4 regions of the Streptomyces sp. NPDC107765 genome follow, and region 4 is predicted to be linked to each of the others. Evidence: riboswitches for the same ligand, from Rfam matches in the RefSeq annotation. Region 4 holds a riboswitch; each other region holds the start of a gene.

Region 1 (3,254 bases), on a different contig from region 4:
GGGGCCGCTCCGCGCTGACCGAAGCGGCGAATGTGGACGCCCTGCCGGAAAGGGCGTGCTATGCGGCGGATACGATCCGACCCCATGGACGTCGTCATCAATATCTTCGTCGCACTGCACATCATCGGCATCGCCTCCCTGCTGGGCGGCTTCCTGACGCAGATGAAGGCGATGGGTGCGGGCACCGCCCGGTTCGTTCCGGCCATGCTGCACGGCGCGCTGACCATGCTGGTCACCGGCATCGTGCTGGTCGGCCTCAACCAGGCGCAGGGCCATCCGGTCAACAACATCAAGATCGGCATCAAGATGGCCGTCCTGGTGGTGATCCTGGCACTGGTCTACGTCAAGCGGGACGAGGAGCAGATCGACAAGGCGCTGTTCGGCGCGGTCGGCGGCCTCACGATGGCCAACATCTTCATCGCGGTCCTCTGGACCTGAGCACGCCGGCTGGTCCGGGGGCGCCGGCCGGACCTGCAGCACACCGCGCGGTCGTCGCACTCCGGGATCCGGAGGCGACGACCGCGCGGTGGCGTGTGGGGGGTGCCGTGGGGGGTGGACGGAGGGGCAGCGGGGCCGGGCGTCAGCCCAGGCGGACGCTCCCGTAGATCGGCATGTAGTAGATCGACTCCTCCCGGACGTTCGCGCCCGGGTGCGGCGCGTGGATCATCTTGCCGCCGCCTATGTACATGCCGACATGGCTGATGTCGTCGAAGAAGAAGACCAGGTCACCGGGTTGCAGGTCCTTGGTCGCCACCCGCTGGCCGACCTTGACCTGTTCCCAGGTCGTGCGCGGCAGATCGACCCCGGCCGCCTTCCACGCCGCCTGGGTCAGCCCCGAGCAGTCGTAGGAGGAGGGCCCGGTGGCGCCCCAGACGTACGGCTTCCCGATCTGGGCGCGGGCGAACGCGAGGGCCTTCTCGGCCTTGGTGGACTGCGAGCCCCCGGTGGAGCCGCCGGTGTCCCCGCCGGTCTGGCCACCGGTGGAGCCGCCGTCCTGCTGCCGCTGCCGCTCGCGCTCCTGCTGCTTGCGCGCCTCCTCCTCGGCCCGGCGCTTGGCCGCCGCCTCCTTCTGGCGCTCCAGTGCGGCCAGCCGCGCCTTCTCCTGGGCGGTCAGCCGGGACAGCAGCTGCCGGGCCTCGGCCAGCTTCTGCTGCACGGAGCGCTTGGACTCCTTCAGGGCGGCCTGCGAACTCTGCAGCTGATCCAGGCTGCGGGACGCCTCGGCCCGCTGCCGGGCGGCCGCCGCGGCCTGCTGCTGGTAGTCGCTGACGGCCTGCTGCTGCCGCCCGGTCAGCCGCTCCATCAGGTGGCTGCGGTCGAAGAACTGCTGCGGGTCCTTGGCGAGCATCAGCTGCGCGGTCGGGTTCATCCCGCCGGTGCGGTACTGCGCCGAGGCGAACGTCCCGAGCTCCCGCCGGGACGCGTTCATCTTCTCGGCCCGCTTGGCCGCGGCGTTGAGCAGTCCGTCCACGGTCTCGCGCTGGTGATCGGCGCGCTCCTTGGCGGCGTTGTACTTCTGGGTGGCCACCTCGGCCTGCCGGTAGAGGCCGTCGACCTTCTGCTTGACCTCTTCGATGGTGGGCCTGGGGGCCCTGGGGGCGGCGTCGGCGGTCTGCGAGAGCAGGGTGACCGAGGCGAGCGCTGCGGTGGTGAGCCCGGCCGCCGTACGGCGGCTCCCGGGCGAGGTGAGAACGCTGGTGCGCGGCTTGCGATGGGACGCCAAGGCCGGCAACTCCTTCCGTGGACCGCCTACCGGGTTAGCTGTCGGGTTCGGGCGGTGTCGCTGACGGAAGGCCGTGCCCTACGGTCCGTACGTCCGCTGGCGTCGGTCGGACGGATCGATTCACCCCGGTGTTGCTGGTGGGTCCCCGGCTCCGGGTGACCCGGGCGTGACCGGAGGGACACGTCGCGGGCAGGGCCGGACTCGGCGTGGGCGGCCCGTGCGGACGCTGTCGTCCGCGGGGAGGCGGGCTGCCCGAGCGAGGACGTTAGCCAACTCGTGTGGCTCCTGTGAAGGCTGATGTTCGATATGCCCGAAACCTTTTCGTGACCTGAGAGATATCGTTCCGCTTTCGGCCGTATCGTGCGGCCGCCGTCCGCACCGCGCGTTCTCCGGCCGTCCCGGCCACTTGTCCACAGTCCCCGGCACGCTGTCGGTGCGGCGGCCTAGACTCGGTGGGCGATGAGCAGCCTCTTTGACGACAGCTTCCTGGCGGACCTCGGCCACAAGGACGAGGAGCCCCCGCCGCCTCCCGAGGACGAGCACGGGCCGGTCCCCGAGGAGATCCCCGCCGACCTGTTCGGCGGGCGGTTCGACGCGCCCGTGCCCAGGGACGCGTACTACCGCGACGGCGCCGCCCGCCCGGCCCTCGACCCCGCCGCGCTGCTCGAGGGGCTCAACGACCAGCAGAAGGCCGCCGTGGTGCACACCGGCGGCCCGCTGCTGATCGTCGCCGGCGCCGGGTCCGGCAAGACCCGGGTGCTCACCCACCGCATCGCGCACCTGCTCGCCGAGCGGCACGTCCACCCCGGCCAGATACTCGCGATCACCTTCACGAACAAGGCCGCCGGCGAGATGAAGGAGCGCGTCGAGCAGCTGGTCGGCCCGCGCGCCAACGCCATGTGGGTCTCCACCTTCCACAGCGCCTGCGTGCGGATCCTGCGCCGCGAGTCCAAGAAGCTCGGCTTCACGTCCTCCTTCTCGATCTACGACGCCGCCGACTCCAAGCGCCTGATGGCCCTGGTCTGCCGCGATCTGGACCTCGACCCCAAGCGCTTCCCGCCCAAGTCCTTCAGCGCGAAGATCTCCAACCTCAAGAACGAGCTCATCGACGAGGAGACCTTCGCCGGGACGGCTGCCGACGGATTCGAGAAGACGCTGGCCGAGGCGTACGCGATGTACCAGGCGCGGCTGCGCGAGGCCAACGCCCTGGACTTCGACGACATCATCATGACGACGGTCAACCTCCTCCAGGCCTTCCCGGACGTCGCCGAGCACTACCGCCGCCGCTTCCGGCACGTCCTCGTCGACGAGTACCAGGACACCAACCACGCCCAGTACACCCTCGTCCGCGAGCTCGTGGGCACCGGCACCGCCGACATCCCCGCCGCCGAGCTGTGCGTCGTCGGTGACGCCGACCAGTCGATCTACGCCTTCCGCGGCGCCACGATCCGCAACATCCTCCAGTTCGAGGAGGACTACCCGGACGCGACCACGATCCTGCTGGAGCAGAACTACCGCTCCTCGCAGACGA
Region 2 (3,254 bases), on a different contig from region 4:
TACGTTGCCCCCGAGGGAGAAGGGGGAGACGGACAGCGAGCCCAGGGCCCTGGGGGTAGGGGAGTTGTTGCTTGTCGCGCTCATGGTGGGAGCAACGTTGCGGGGCGGGTGGTTATTCCTGCTCACAGGAGTCATTCCGGTTCCTCGGATGTTCCCGTTTCCTCGGACGGCGGCCACCCTCGCACCGTGGCCGCCGACCTCGCCCCGCCCCGCCCGTCAGGTGCTCAGACGTTGACGCCGTGGTCGCGCAGCCAGGGCATCGGGTCTATCGGGTCGCCGGCGCCGGGGCGTACCTCCAGGTGGAGGTGGGGGCCGGTGACGTTGCCCGTGGCGCCGACCCGGCCGATGACGTCGCCGGTGCTGACCTTGCCCGAGGTCTTGACCATCGAGGACAGGTGGCAGAACCAGAGCTCGGTGCCGTCGTCGAGGGTCAGGACGATGCGGTAGCCGTACGAACCGGCCCAGCCGGCCTGGGTGATGGTGCCGGAGTGCACCGCCTTGACGGGCGTGCCGGTCGGGGCGGCGAAGTCCTGGCCGGTGTGGTCCGCGACCCAGCGGTCACCGGCCTGCCCGAAGCCCGCGGTGAGGGTGTACGAGGAGACCGGGGTGATGAAGCTCTGCGCCAGTTTGGCGAGGCGTTCGGCCTCGGCCTTACGGCGGGCCTCCTCCTCGGCCTTGCGCTTGGCCTCGGCCGCTGCCTCCTTCTTGGCGGCCGCGGCCTTCTCGGCGGCCTTCAGGTCCCCGGCGGCGTCCGTAGTGGCCTGCTTGATCGCGGCCTGCTCGGCGGCCTCGCGGGCCTCCTGCTCGGCGGCGCCCTGCTGGGCGTCGGCCTGCTGGAGGATACGGCTGCGCAGCGCCTCACCGGCGTTCGCACCGGAGCCCGAGCCCGTACCCGCGTCAGAGCCGGAGTCGGAGCCGGAGCCCGAGCCCGTGCCCGACGGCGAGCCCGGTCCGGCGTTCCCGGTGAGCGGGTCGGCGGGGGTGGCGGCGGAGGCGGAAGCGGTGTGCGCGCCGCCGTCGGATATGAGGTCGCCGACGCCGGGCAGGGAGGCGGCGTCCGGGAGGTGGTCGGAGACGGCGTCGGCCACTCCGCCGAGGTCGGGCATCGAGATCGGCACCGGCGGCCGGCCCTCGGCCGTGGCCATCCCGCCCGCGCCGACCGCGGCGATGACACCGACGCCCAGGACCGTCCCCCCGCGGGCGAGGCCACCGCCGCGCTGCTTGGCCACCCGGTGCTTGCCGCGGACCGGGCGGACGGACTCCTCGGTGGGGTTCCATTCCTCCCACGGGCCGTCGGCGTCACCGTTCGCCTCGCCGGCCGTCGCGAAGCGGGTGCCGGTGACGCCGGCCATGTCGGTGGTGACAGCGGTGTCGGTGGCGACAGGGGTGTCAGAGACGAAAGCAGTCTCCGTCACGAAAGTGGGGTCGCCGGGATGCGCGAAGGCGTGCGGGGCGCCTGGCGCGTACGGGGCGCCCGGGCCCCGGTCGTCGAAGTCGTAGGCGGACGGAGCCTCGGGGACAGGCCTGTTGGACGCCACGGGGGCGCACTCCTTTCCTTCCTTCTCGCCTACCGGGTTAGCTGACGGGTTCGGAGCAGGAAGGTCTCCTACGGGCACCCTCTGACGAAGGCGTCCGATTCACCCCAAGGTGGTGGTTCCCCGGTTCCCTTGGTGCAGTTCGAGGTGCTGGAGGTGCGTGAAAAGCGCGTGCGGGATTCGGCGTCGGCGCACGGTGCCGCCTCTTGCGGCGGCTGGGACGACCGCGCTGCGTTATCGGACAGTAATAGAGATCGCGACCGTTTTCCAAGCCTTCCCGGGAATCCATATGCCTCGCGCACCGGCTGTGGCGTGGTGTTTTCCGGTCACCATGGCCATAAATCGGGCGAGTTGACCGCACCACCCCGTGCCACGCCTAAACGATCTCTCGATGATTGTGCGTCAGTTGTTATGCGGAGGGGTGCCTGACCATTACGGAACGTGAAGACAGTAACGTCGGATCATGGTCGTCAACGCCGAGCGCCCTGGACACTCCCTGCACCCCGGACACTCCGAGCGCCCCGGACACTCCGAAAGTCCCGGACACTCCGAGAGCCCCGGCCCCGCCGAACGCCTCCGCAACGCCGGTCACCACCGCCACGGCCGTCCCGGCCACGGCGGCGTCACGACCGGAAGCGCGCAGGACGTGGCGCGGCGGTACCAGGAGTTCTCCTGGGGCGAGGCGCGCGGGCGGTCCGACGCCCACGAGGAGTTGAGCGCCCGGATCGGCCAGGACCAGGAGTTGTGCGAGCTGCTGGCGGGTTCGCTGCCGGCCGGCAACAAGCAGCAGCCCCAGCTCCTGCTCGCCGCCGTACGCCATCTCGACGGCCCGCACGCGGAGCAGGGCCCGCGCGGCGCCGCGGCGTACGGGCGCTGGCGCGAATGGACGATCCGGCACTGGGACCAGGTGCGGGACGTCATCATGCGCCGCGGCACCCAGACCAACGAACCGGCCCGCTGCGCCACGCTGCTGCCGCTGCTCGCCCGGCTGCCCCAGCCGCTGGCCCTCCTGGAGGTCGGCACCTCGGCCGGGCTGTGCCTGCACCCGGACCGCTATCGGTACGCGTATGGACACGGGTACGGGGAGGCGGGCGATCCGGCAGCCCACGCCCCGCTCGTCGAAGTAGGCCCGGCCGACAGCCCCGTCGTCTTCCACTGCCAGGTGCAGGCGCCGGTGCCGGGGCCGGTGGCGGCGGGGCCCGGGCCGCACGTCCCCACCCGCCTGCCCGAGGTCGTCTGGCGGGCCGGGATCGACCTGGCACCGCTCGACCCGGTCGCCGAGCCGGACGACCTGCGCTGGCTGCGGTCGCTCGTATGGCCCGGCGACGAGGCGCGGGCGGCCCGACTGTCCGCGGCCGTCGACGCGGTGCGGACGGTGCCGCGGCCGCGGATCGTCCGCGGGGACCTGATCGACGAACTGCCCGCGCTGGCGGCCGAGGCGCCGGCCGGGGCGACCCTGGTCGTGTTCCACACCGCCGTGCTGAGCTACCTGCCGTATGCCCGGCGCGAGGAGTTCGCCCGGCTCGTACGGTCGGTCCTCGACGGGCGGGACGGCGGCGGCCACTGGATCTCCCAGGAGCACCACTCCGTACTGCCGTGGCTGCCCCTGCCCCCGCACCACACCCCACGCCCGGACGACCCGCTGCAACTGACGCTCGCCCTGGACGGGCACCCGGTCGCGCTCACCGGCCCGCACGGACAGAGCTTCCGCCCGCTGTA
Region 3 (3,254 bases), on a different contig from region 4:
GCCGACCACCCCGGCGTACGCGTCTCCCTGGAGGTCCCGGCGTCCCGGCTGACCCGCGCGCTGGGCCTGCTCGCCGACGCGCTGCGCGCCCCCGCCTTCCCGGAGAGCGAGATCGAGCGGCTGGTCCGCAACCGCCTCGACGAGATCCCGCACGAGCTCGCCAACCCGGCCCGCCGCGCGGCGATGGCGCTCTCCAAGGAGCTGTTCCCGGCCACCGCGCGGATCTCCCGCCCCCGCCAGGGCACCGAGGAGACCGTCGCGCGGATCGACGCCGCGGCCGTGCGCGCCTTCTACGACGCGCACGTCCGGCCCGCCACGGCCACCGCCGTGATCGTCGGTGACTTCACCGACATCGACCTGGCCGCGGCGCTGGCCGACACCCTCGGCGCCTGGAGCGGTTCGACCGCCGAGCCGGTCAGGGCCACCCCGATCGCCGCCGACGACACCGGCCGCGTGGTGATCGTGGACCGTCCCGGCGCGGTCCAGACGCAGCTGCTCATCGGCCGGATCGGCGCCGACCGGCACGACCGCGTGTGGCCGGCCCAGGTGCTCGGCACGTACTGCCTGGGCGGCACCCTCACCTCCCGGCTGGACCGCGTCCTGCGCGAGGAGAAGGGCTACACCTACGGGGTGCGCGCCTTCGGCCAGGTATTGCGCTCCACGGCTCCCACGTCCCCCGAGGGCACCACCGGCGCGGCATTGCTCGCCATCAGCGGCTCGGTGGACACCGCCTCCACCGGGCCCGCGCTGGAGGACCTCTGGAAGGTGCTGCGGACCCTCGCGGCAGAGGGGCTGACGGACGAGGAGCGGGACGTCGCGGTGCAGAACCTCGTCGGGGTGGCGCCGCTCAAGTACGAGACCGCGGCGGCCGTCGCGGGCACCCTCGCCGACCAGGTGGAGCAGCAGCTCCCGGACGACTTCCAGGCGCAGTTGTACCTCCGGCTCGCGGAGACCGGCACGGTCGAGGCGACCGCCGCCGCCGTCAACGCCTTCCCGGTGGACCGCCTGGTGACCGTCCTGGTGGGCGACGCCGCGCAGATCACCGAGCCCGTCAAGGCGCTGGGCATCGGAGAGGTGACGGTCGTCAGCGGCTAGTTCTTCGTTGGCGCATGACGGTGCGTCACGTTCTGACCGGCTCCCGTGGTGTTCGCTCACCACGGGAGCCGTCGTATGTCCGGGGGAGTCCCTCGGAGGCGGCCGGAGCCAGCCGGAGTCCGCCGTATGTCCGGTTTGCGAGGGCTCGTTGGGTCGGAACTTGTGGCATCCCGCACAAAAACGCGGTTCCGTTTGGCTCCGCAAAGTGGCCCCGATTAGCGTCGGTCCGGCTGTTCGTCACAACTCCGCCACAACAGTGGCACCGGACAGTCATCGCCGAGTCCCCGTACGGCGCGAGCCAGGGGAGCCGGGGACCCACGTCCCTGGGGTGAATCGGGCCCCTCTCCGGAGGAGCCCGTAGGAGACCTTCCTGCTCCGAACCCGTCAGCTAACCCGGTAGGCGAGAGGGAAGGAAAGGACAAGCCAGCACATGGCGTTCACCCGAGCCACCGGGAAGCACCGCCGGGCCAGCCGCAGCGCCCGGACGACCCGCAACCTCGCCGGCATAGCCACCCTCGCCACCACCGGCGTCGTCGCCTCCCTGGCCTCGCCCGCGATGGCCGCCACCGACGAGGCACGCACCCAGGACACCGGTCTCACCCAGGCCGTCGTGCTCGGTGACGAACTCGCCCACCGCCTGGAGGTCCAGGCCGACGCCCAGCAGGCCGCCGCCGAGGTCGCCGCCGTGAAGGCGAAGGCCGAGGCCGAGGCCAAGAAGCGCGCGGCGGAGGCCGAGCGGCACGCCGAGGCGGCCAGGAAGAAGGCCAAGGCGGAGCGCGAGGCCAAGGAACGGGCCGCCCGGGACGCCGAGCGCAAGCGCCTGAACGCCTTCGTCGCCCCCGTCGCGGACTCCTACGTCTCCACCGGCTACCAGGCCTCCAGCAGCCTGTGGTCGTCCGGCACCCACACCGGCATCGACTTCCACGCCGCCACCGGGACCTCCGTCCACGCGGTCGGCGCGGGCACCGTCGTCGAGGCCGGCTGGGGCGGCGCGTACGGCAACAACATCGTGATCAAGATGCACGACGGCACCTACACCCAGTACGGCCACCTGTCGTCGATCGGCGTCTCGGTCGGCCAGACCGTCACCCCCGGCCAGCAGATCGGCCTCTCCGGAGCCACCGGCAACGTCACCGGCCCGCACCTGCACTTCGAGGCCCGCACCGGCCCGGACTACGGCTCCGACATCGACCCGATCGCCTATCTGCGGTCGCACGGCGTCAACGTCTGAGCCGGCGCCGGACCGGTCCGCCCCACGCCCGCGGTGCACGCCTGGGCATGCCCCGCGCCCGCTGGCCAAAAAATATCGCCGAATACGCGGAGTCCGTCGGAAAAGCCGCGCCGGTCGAATAGAGTCTCGGAAAAGCCGCCGACCGGCGGCGTTTTCCGGGGATTACGGCGGAGGCACGATCGATGCGAGGCCATATTTCCGCGCATGCGGTGTGCACGGCGATTCGCGAGGACATCGTCTCCGGTGCGCTGGCGCCGGGGAGCCGGCTGATCGAGGAGATCCTGGCGGCGCGCTACGGCGTTTCCAGAGTGCCGGTCCGCGAAGCGCTGCGCACCCTGCAGTCGGAGGGCTTCGTCACCACCCGCCACCACGCGGGCGCCTGTGTCGCCGAACCCACCGAGCAGGAGGCCGCCGACCTGCTCGACATCCGCGCCCTGCTGGAGCCGCTGGGCGCGGCCCGCGCGGCCGCCCGGCGCACCCCCGCCCATCTGAAGGTGCTGCGCGGTCTGGTACGGCTGGGCCGCGAGCGGGCCCGCCACGGCAGCCCCGCCGACCTGCGCCAACTCGACGGCTGGTTCCACGAGACGCTGGCCCAGGCGGCCGGCAGCCCCAGCCTCACCGCCCTGCTGACCCAGCTGCGCCGCAAGATCGAGTGGATGTATGCGATGGAGCCGCTGCCGCGGGCCGGTGAGGCCTGGGACGACCACGGCGCGGTGCTGGACGCGGTGGCCCGGGGCGACGCGGAACGGGCCCGCGCCCTGATGGCGGCGCACATCGAGCGGTCGCTCCCGGTGTACCGGCTGCGGCGCATCGCGGCACCCGACGTGAGCGATACGAAACGGCCCGTCAACACAGCGCGCGCCCGTTCTTAACAAGCGGGCCGTATACAAAGGGGTGCGTGATTTCCGGGGCGGCGAGAGGAGCCGCC
Region 4 (3,254 bases):
CGGCCCAGTCGTCCTCGAACAGCGGGTCCTCGATGGAGACCAGCGGGTACGCGTCGACGAGCTCCTCGTAGTACTCGGTCATCTGGGCGGCCGAGCGGGACTGGCCCTCGAACTGGTACGAGCCGTCCTTGTAGAACTCGGAGGCGGCGACGTCCAGGGCGAGCGCGATGTCCTGGCCGGGGGCGTAGCCGGCCTGCTTGATGGCTTCCAGGATGAGGTCGAGGGCCTCGCGGTTGGAGCCGAGGTTCGGGGCGAAGCCGCCCTCGTCGCCCAGGCCGGTCGACAGACCGCGCTCCTTCAGGACCTTCTTGAGGGTGTGGTAGACCTCGGCGCCCCAGCGCAGGGCCTCGGAGAAGGACTCCGCGCCGATCGGGGCGATCATGAACTCCTGGATGTCCACGTTGGAGTCGGCGTGCGAGCCGCCGTTCAGGATGTTCATCATCGGCACGGGCAGGACGTGCGCGTTCGGGCCGCCCAGGTAGCGGAACAGCGGGAGGTCGCTGGCCTCGGAGGCGGCGTGCGCGACGGCGAGGGAGACGCCGAGGATGGCGTTGGCGCCGAGCGAGCCCTTGTTGTCGGTGGCGTCCAGGTCGAACATGGCCTGGTCGATCAGCCGCTGCTCGGTCGCGTCGTAGCCGACGAGCTCCGGGCCGATCTGCTCGATGACGGCCAGGACGGCCTTCTCCACGCCCTTGCCGAGGTAGCGGTTGGGGTCGCCGTCACGGAGCTCGATGGCCTCGAAGGCGCCGGTGGAGGCACCGGACGGCACGGCGGCACGGCCGGTGCTGCCGTCGTCGAGGCCGACCTCGACCTCGACCGTGGGATTACCTCGCGAGTCGAGAATTTCGCGGGCTACGACGACGTCGATGGACGGCACGTTGTCTCCTTCATGGGTGTCTGGAGTTCTGCAGCACGAGCCTAACGGCCCGGGGAGCGTCCGCCTCCCCTTGGCCCGCTCCGTGGGACGGAATAACCCCCCAAGCGACACAAAGGCCCAGCTCACGGGACGTTTGCCGCAATGTTCGCCGAGCGGGGAAAGTCCGGCGGAGCGGCCGGCCGGCGGTGGCGCGGACGGGGGGCGACTCCGGGGACGACGGTGGGGATGGCGGCGGGGATGACGGGGGGATACGACAGAAGCCCCGCCGCGGCGCGCCGGGGGGAGGGGCGCGCCGGACGGGGCCGGTCTCACCAGGGGTGACCCGGTGCGGGGACGGCTCAGACGTGGAGCTTCTGACCCGGGAAGATCAGGTTCGGGTTGCCGCCGATGACGGACTTGTTGGCCGCGTAGACGGCCTTCCAGTGGGTGCCGTGGGCCTTGGCGATCTTGGCGAGGGTGTCGCCGGCCTTGACGGTGTAGTTGCCGTGGCCCTGGTTCTTCTTCGGGGCGGCCGGGGCGCTCTCGTGCTTCGGGGCGGCCGGGGTGCGCTTGACGGCCGCGTCGCTCTTCGCCGGCGCGGACTTGGCCACCGGGGCGCTGGTGTTCAGGTCGGGGGACGGGCCACCGGAGGTCAGACCGCCGGCGCCGGCGCAGGACCAGGCGCCCGGGCCCTGGAGGGCGAGGAGCTTCTCGGCCGCGGCGATCTGCTGGGACTTGGTGGCGAGGTCCGCGCGGGGCGCGTACTTGGTGCCGCCGGCGGCGGCCCAGCTGGAGTTGGAGAACTGCAGGCCACCGTAGTAGCCGTTACCGGTGTTGATCGACCAGTTGCCGCCGGACTCGCACTGGGCGACCTTGTCCCAGGTGGCGACGGAGGCGGCGGACGCGGAGGTGGCGCCCATCAGCGGGACGGCCACGGCGGCACCGGCGACACCGGCGAGCGTGGCGACGCGGACGGCCTTGGAGGGACGACGGTGCTTGCCCTTGTTGATCAGCATGGTTCGTTCGTTTCCTCACCGACGCCTACGAGGTGAGCTGTCGGGTTCGGACTGATGAGTCGCCCGGCCGGTGCCATGGGCACCGGGCTTCACCCCAAGCCGGCTGACCCGCTTTCACGGGCCTGGCCGGCGCCTACCTTGGTTCCCCCGCTCCTGCCTACGGCGCTTGCGCGTCAACTGCCTCCGACCACCGGCAGGATTCGGCGTGTGATCGAAGGGGCCCGCTTTGGCGAGCGGTGATGACCGTAAACAGGAACCCCCGTGGTGTTCAAACCCCCCCATCTGGCCCGAGTTGGCCATTTTTGATCACGGAGGGGTTATAAACCCGCAGGTGGGGACCGGTGCGACGGCGGCGGACCCTTCGGGGCCCACCGCCCCACAACGAGACGCTTGTCTCACTTTCGCCAAAGCGGGCCGAAACCGGCGAACTACCCCTTGGACTGCCCGAGATCGAGCTGCTGGCCTGGTTGGATCAGGTCCGCGTCGGAGCCGACGACGTCCTCGTTGCGGTCGTAGAGCGCCGGCCAGCCACCCGGCAGCCGGTGCGCCTGGGCGATCGCTGACAGGCTGTCACCCGGCTGCACGGTGTACCCGTCGCCGCCCGCCGGGGGCGTCCGGTGCGCGTCGTCACCGCGCGAGGCGTGCCGCCCGCCGGCCGTCCGGCCGGCGCCGTCCCCCTCGCCCGGGTCCGCGTCGCCGCGGTGCCGGCCCGAACCGCCCGGCACGCCGTCCGTCCCCGTACCGCCCTGCGACCCGTCCTGCGCCCCGCCCTGCGACCCGTCGGAGGCCGTGCCGTCCGCGGAGCCGGTGCCGTTGCCGTCGTCCGTGCCGCGGCCGTGGCCGCTGCCGTCGCCGGAGGGGCCGGGGGTGCCGGACGGGTCCTCGCCCCGGTCGCCCGGTGTCGCGTCGCCGGACGGCCCGGACGAACCGGAGGTCCGGTCGGGGCCGGGGGACGACTCGCCGGTGCCGGCGGAGTCCGTGGGGTCGGGAGTGGACGGGGACGGCGTGGCCTGCGACGGCTCGTCGTCGGCCGGCCCGTCGCCCGCATCGCCACCGGGGTCGTCGGCCGTCCCGTCGTGCATCCCGGTGGAACCGGTGGAGCCGTCGTCGTCCGAGGGGTCGGGTATCGGGGTGCTGGTGCCGCCCGGGTCGACCTGCGGTGCCCGGCCGTCCTTCGTCAGGCCGGCGTTCACCGCACAGCTCGGCCAGGCGTCCGGGCCGAGGTCGTCGAGGATCGTCTCGGCCACCGCGATCTGCTGGGCGCGGCTGGCGAGGTCCGGCCGCGAGGCGTAGGCCCCGCCGCCGTGCCGGTCCCACATCTCCTGGGTGAGCTGGAGGCCGCCGTAGAAGCCGTTGCCGGTGTCGGAGCTCCAGATGCCGCC

The links. Region 4 has a riboswitch for cyclic di-AMP ahead of ACZ7MX_RS16210 (transglycosylase family protein). Riboswitches for the same ligand answer to the same signal wherever they lie in the genome.
Region 1: another riboswitch for cyclic di-AMP. It lies ahead of ACZ7MX_RS07290 (C40 family peptidase); the one in region 4 lies ahead of ACZ7MX_RS16210 (transglycosylase family protein).
Region 2: another riboswitch for cyclic di-AMP. It lies ahead of ACZ7MX_RS39345 (M23 family metallopeptidase); the one in region 4 lies ahead of ACZ7MX_RS16210 (transglycosylase family protein).
Region 3: another riboswitch for cyclic di-AMP. It lies ahead of ACZ7MX_RS35960 (M23 family metallopeptidase); the one in region 4 lies ahead of ACZ7MX_RS16210 (transglycosylase family protein).

The regions. Positions count from the first base shown of each region.
Region 1 covers NZ_JBVKBL010000002.1:628,043-631,296, reverse strand. The annotation lists gene ACZ7MX_RS07295 (hypothetical protein) at 85-438, shown strand; gene ACZ7MX_RS07290 (C40 family peptidase) at 581-1,723, opposite strand; cyclic di-AMP (ydaO/yuaA leader) riboswitch at 1,731-1,900, opposite strand; gene pcrA (DNA helicase PcrA) at 2,183-3,254, shown strand, end outside.
Region 2 covers NZ_JBVKBL010000030.1:20,299-23,552, forward strand. The annotation lists gene ACZ7MX_RS39340 (aldo/keto reductase) at 1-84, opposite strand, end outside; gene ACZ7MX_RS39345 (M23 family metallopeptidase) at 225-1,538, opposite strand; cyclic di-AMP (ydaO/yuaA leader) riboswitch at 1,550-1,695, opposite strand; gene ACZ7MX_RS39350 (DUF2332 domain-containing protein) at 1,999-3,254, shown strand, end outside.
Region 3 covers NZ_JBVKBL010000022.1:20,518-23,771, reverse strand. The annotation lists gene ACZ7MX_RS35965 (M16 family metallopeptidase) at 1-1,095, shown strand, start outside; cyclic di-AMP (ydaO/yuaA leader) riboswitch at 1,360-1,513, shown strand; gene ACZ7MX_RS35960 (M23 family metallopeptidase) at 1,526-2,326, shown strand; gene ACZ7MX_RS35955 (GntR family transcriptional regulator) at 2,509-3,198, shown strand.
Region 4 covers NZ_JBVKBL010000005.1:490,476-493,729, reverse strand. The annotation lists gene eno (phosphopyruvate hydratase) at 1-877, opposite strand, end outside; gene ACZ7MX_RS16210 (transglycosylase family protein) at 1,216-1,872, opposite strand; cyclic di-AMP (ydaO/yuaA leader) riboswitch at 1,880-2,047, opposite strand; gene ACZ7MX_RS16205 (LysM peptidoglycan-binding domain-containing protein) at 2,301-3,254, opposite strand, start outside.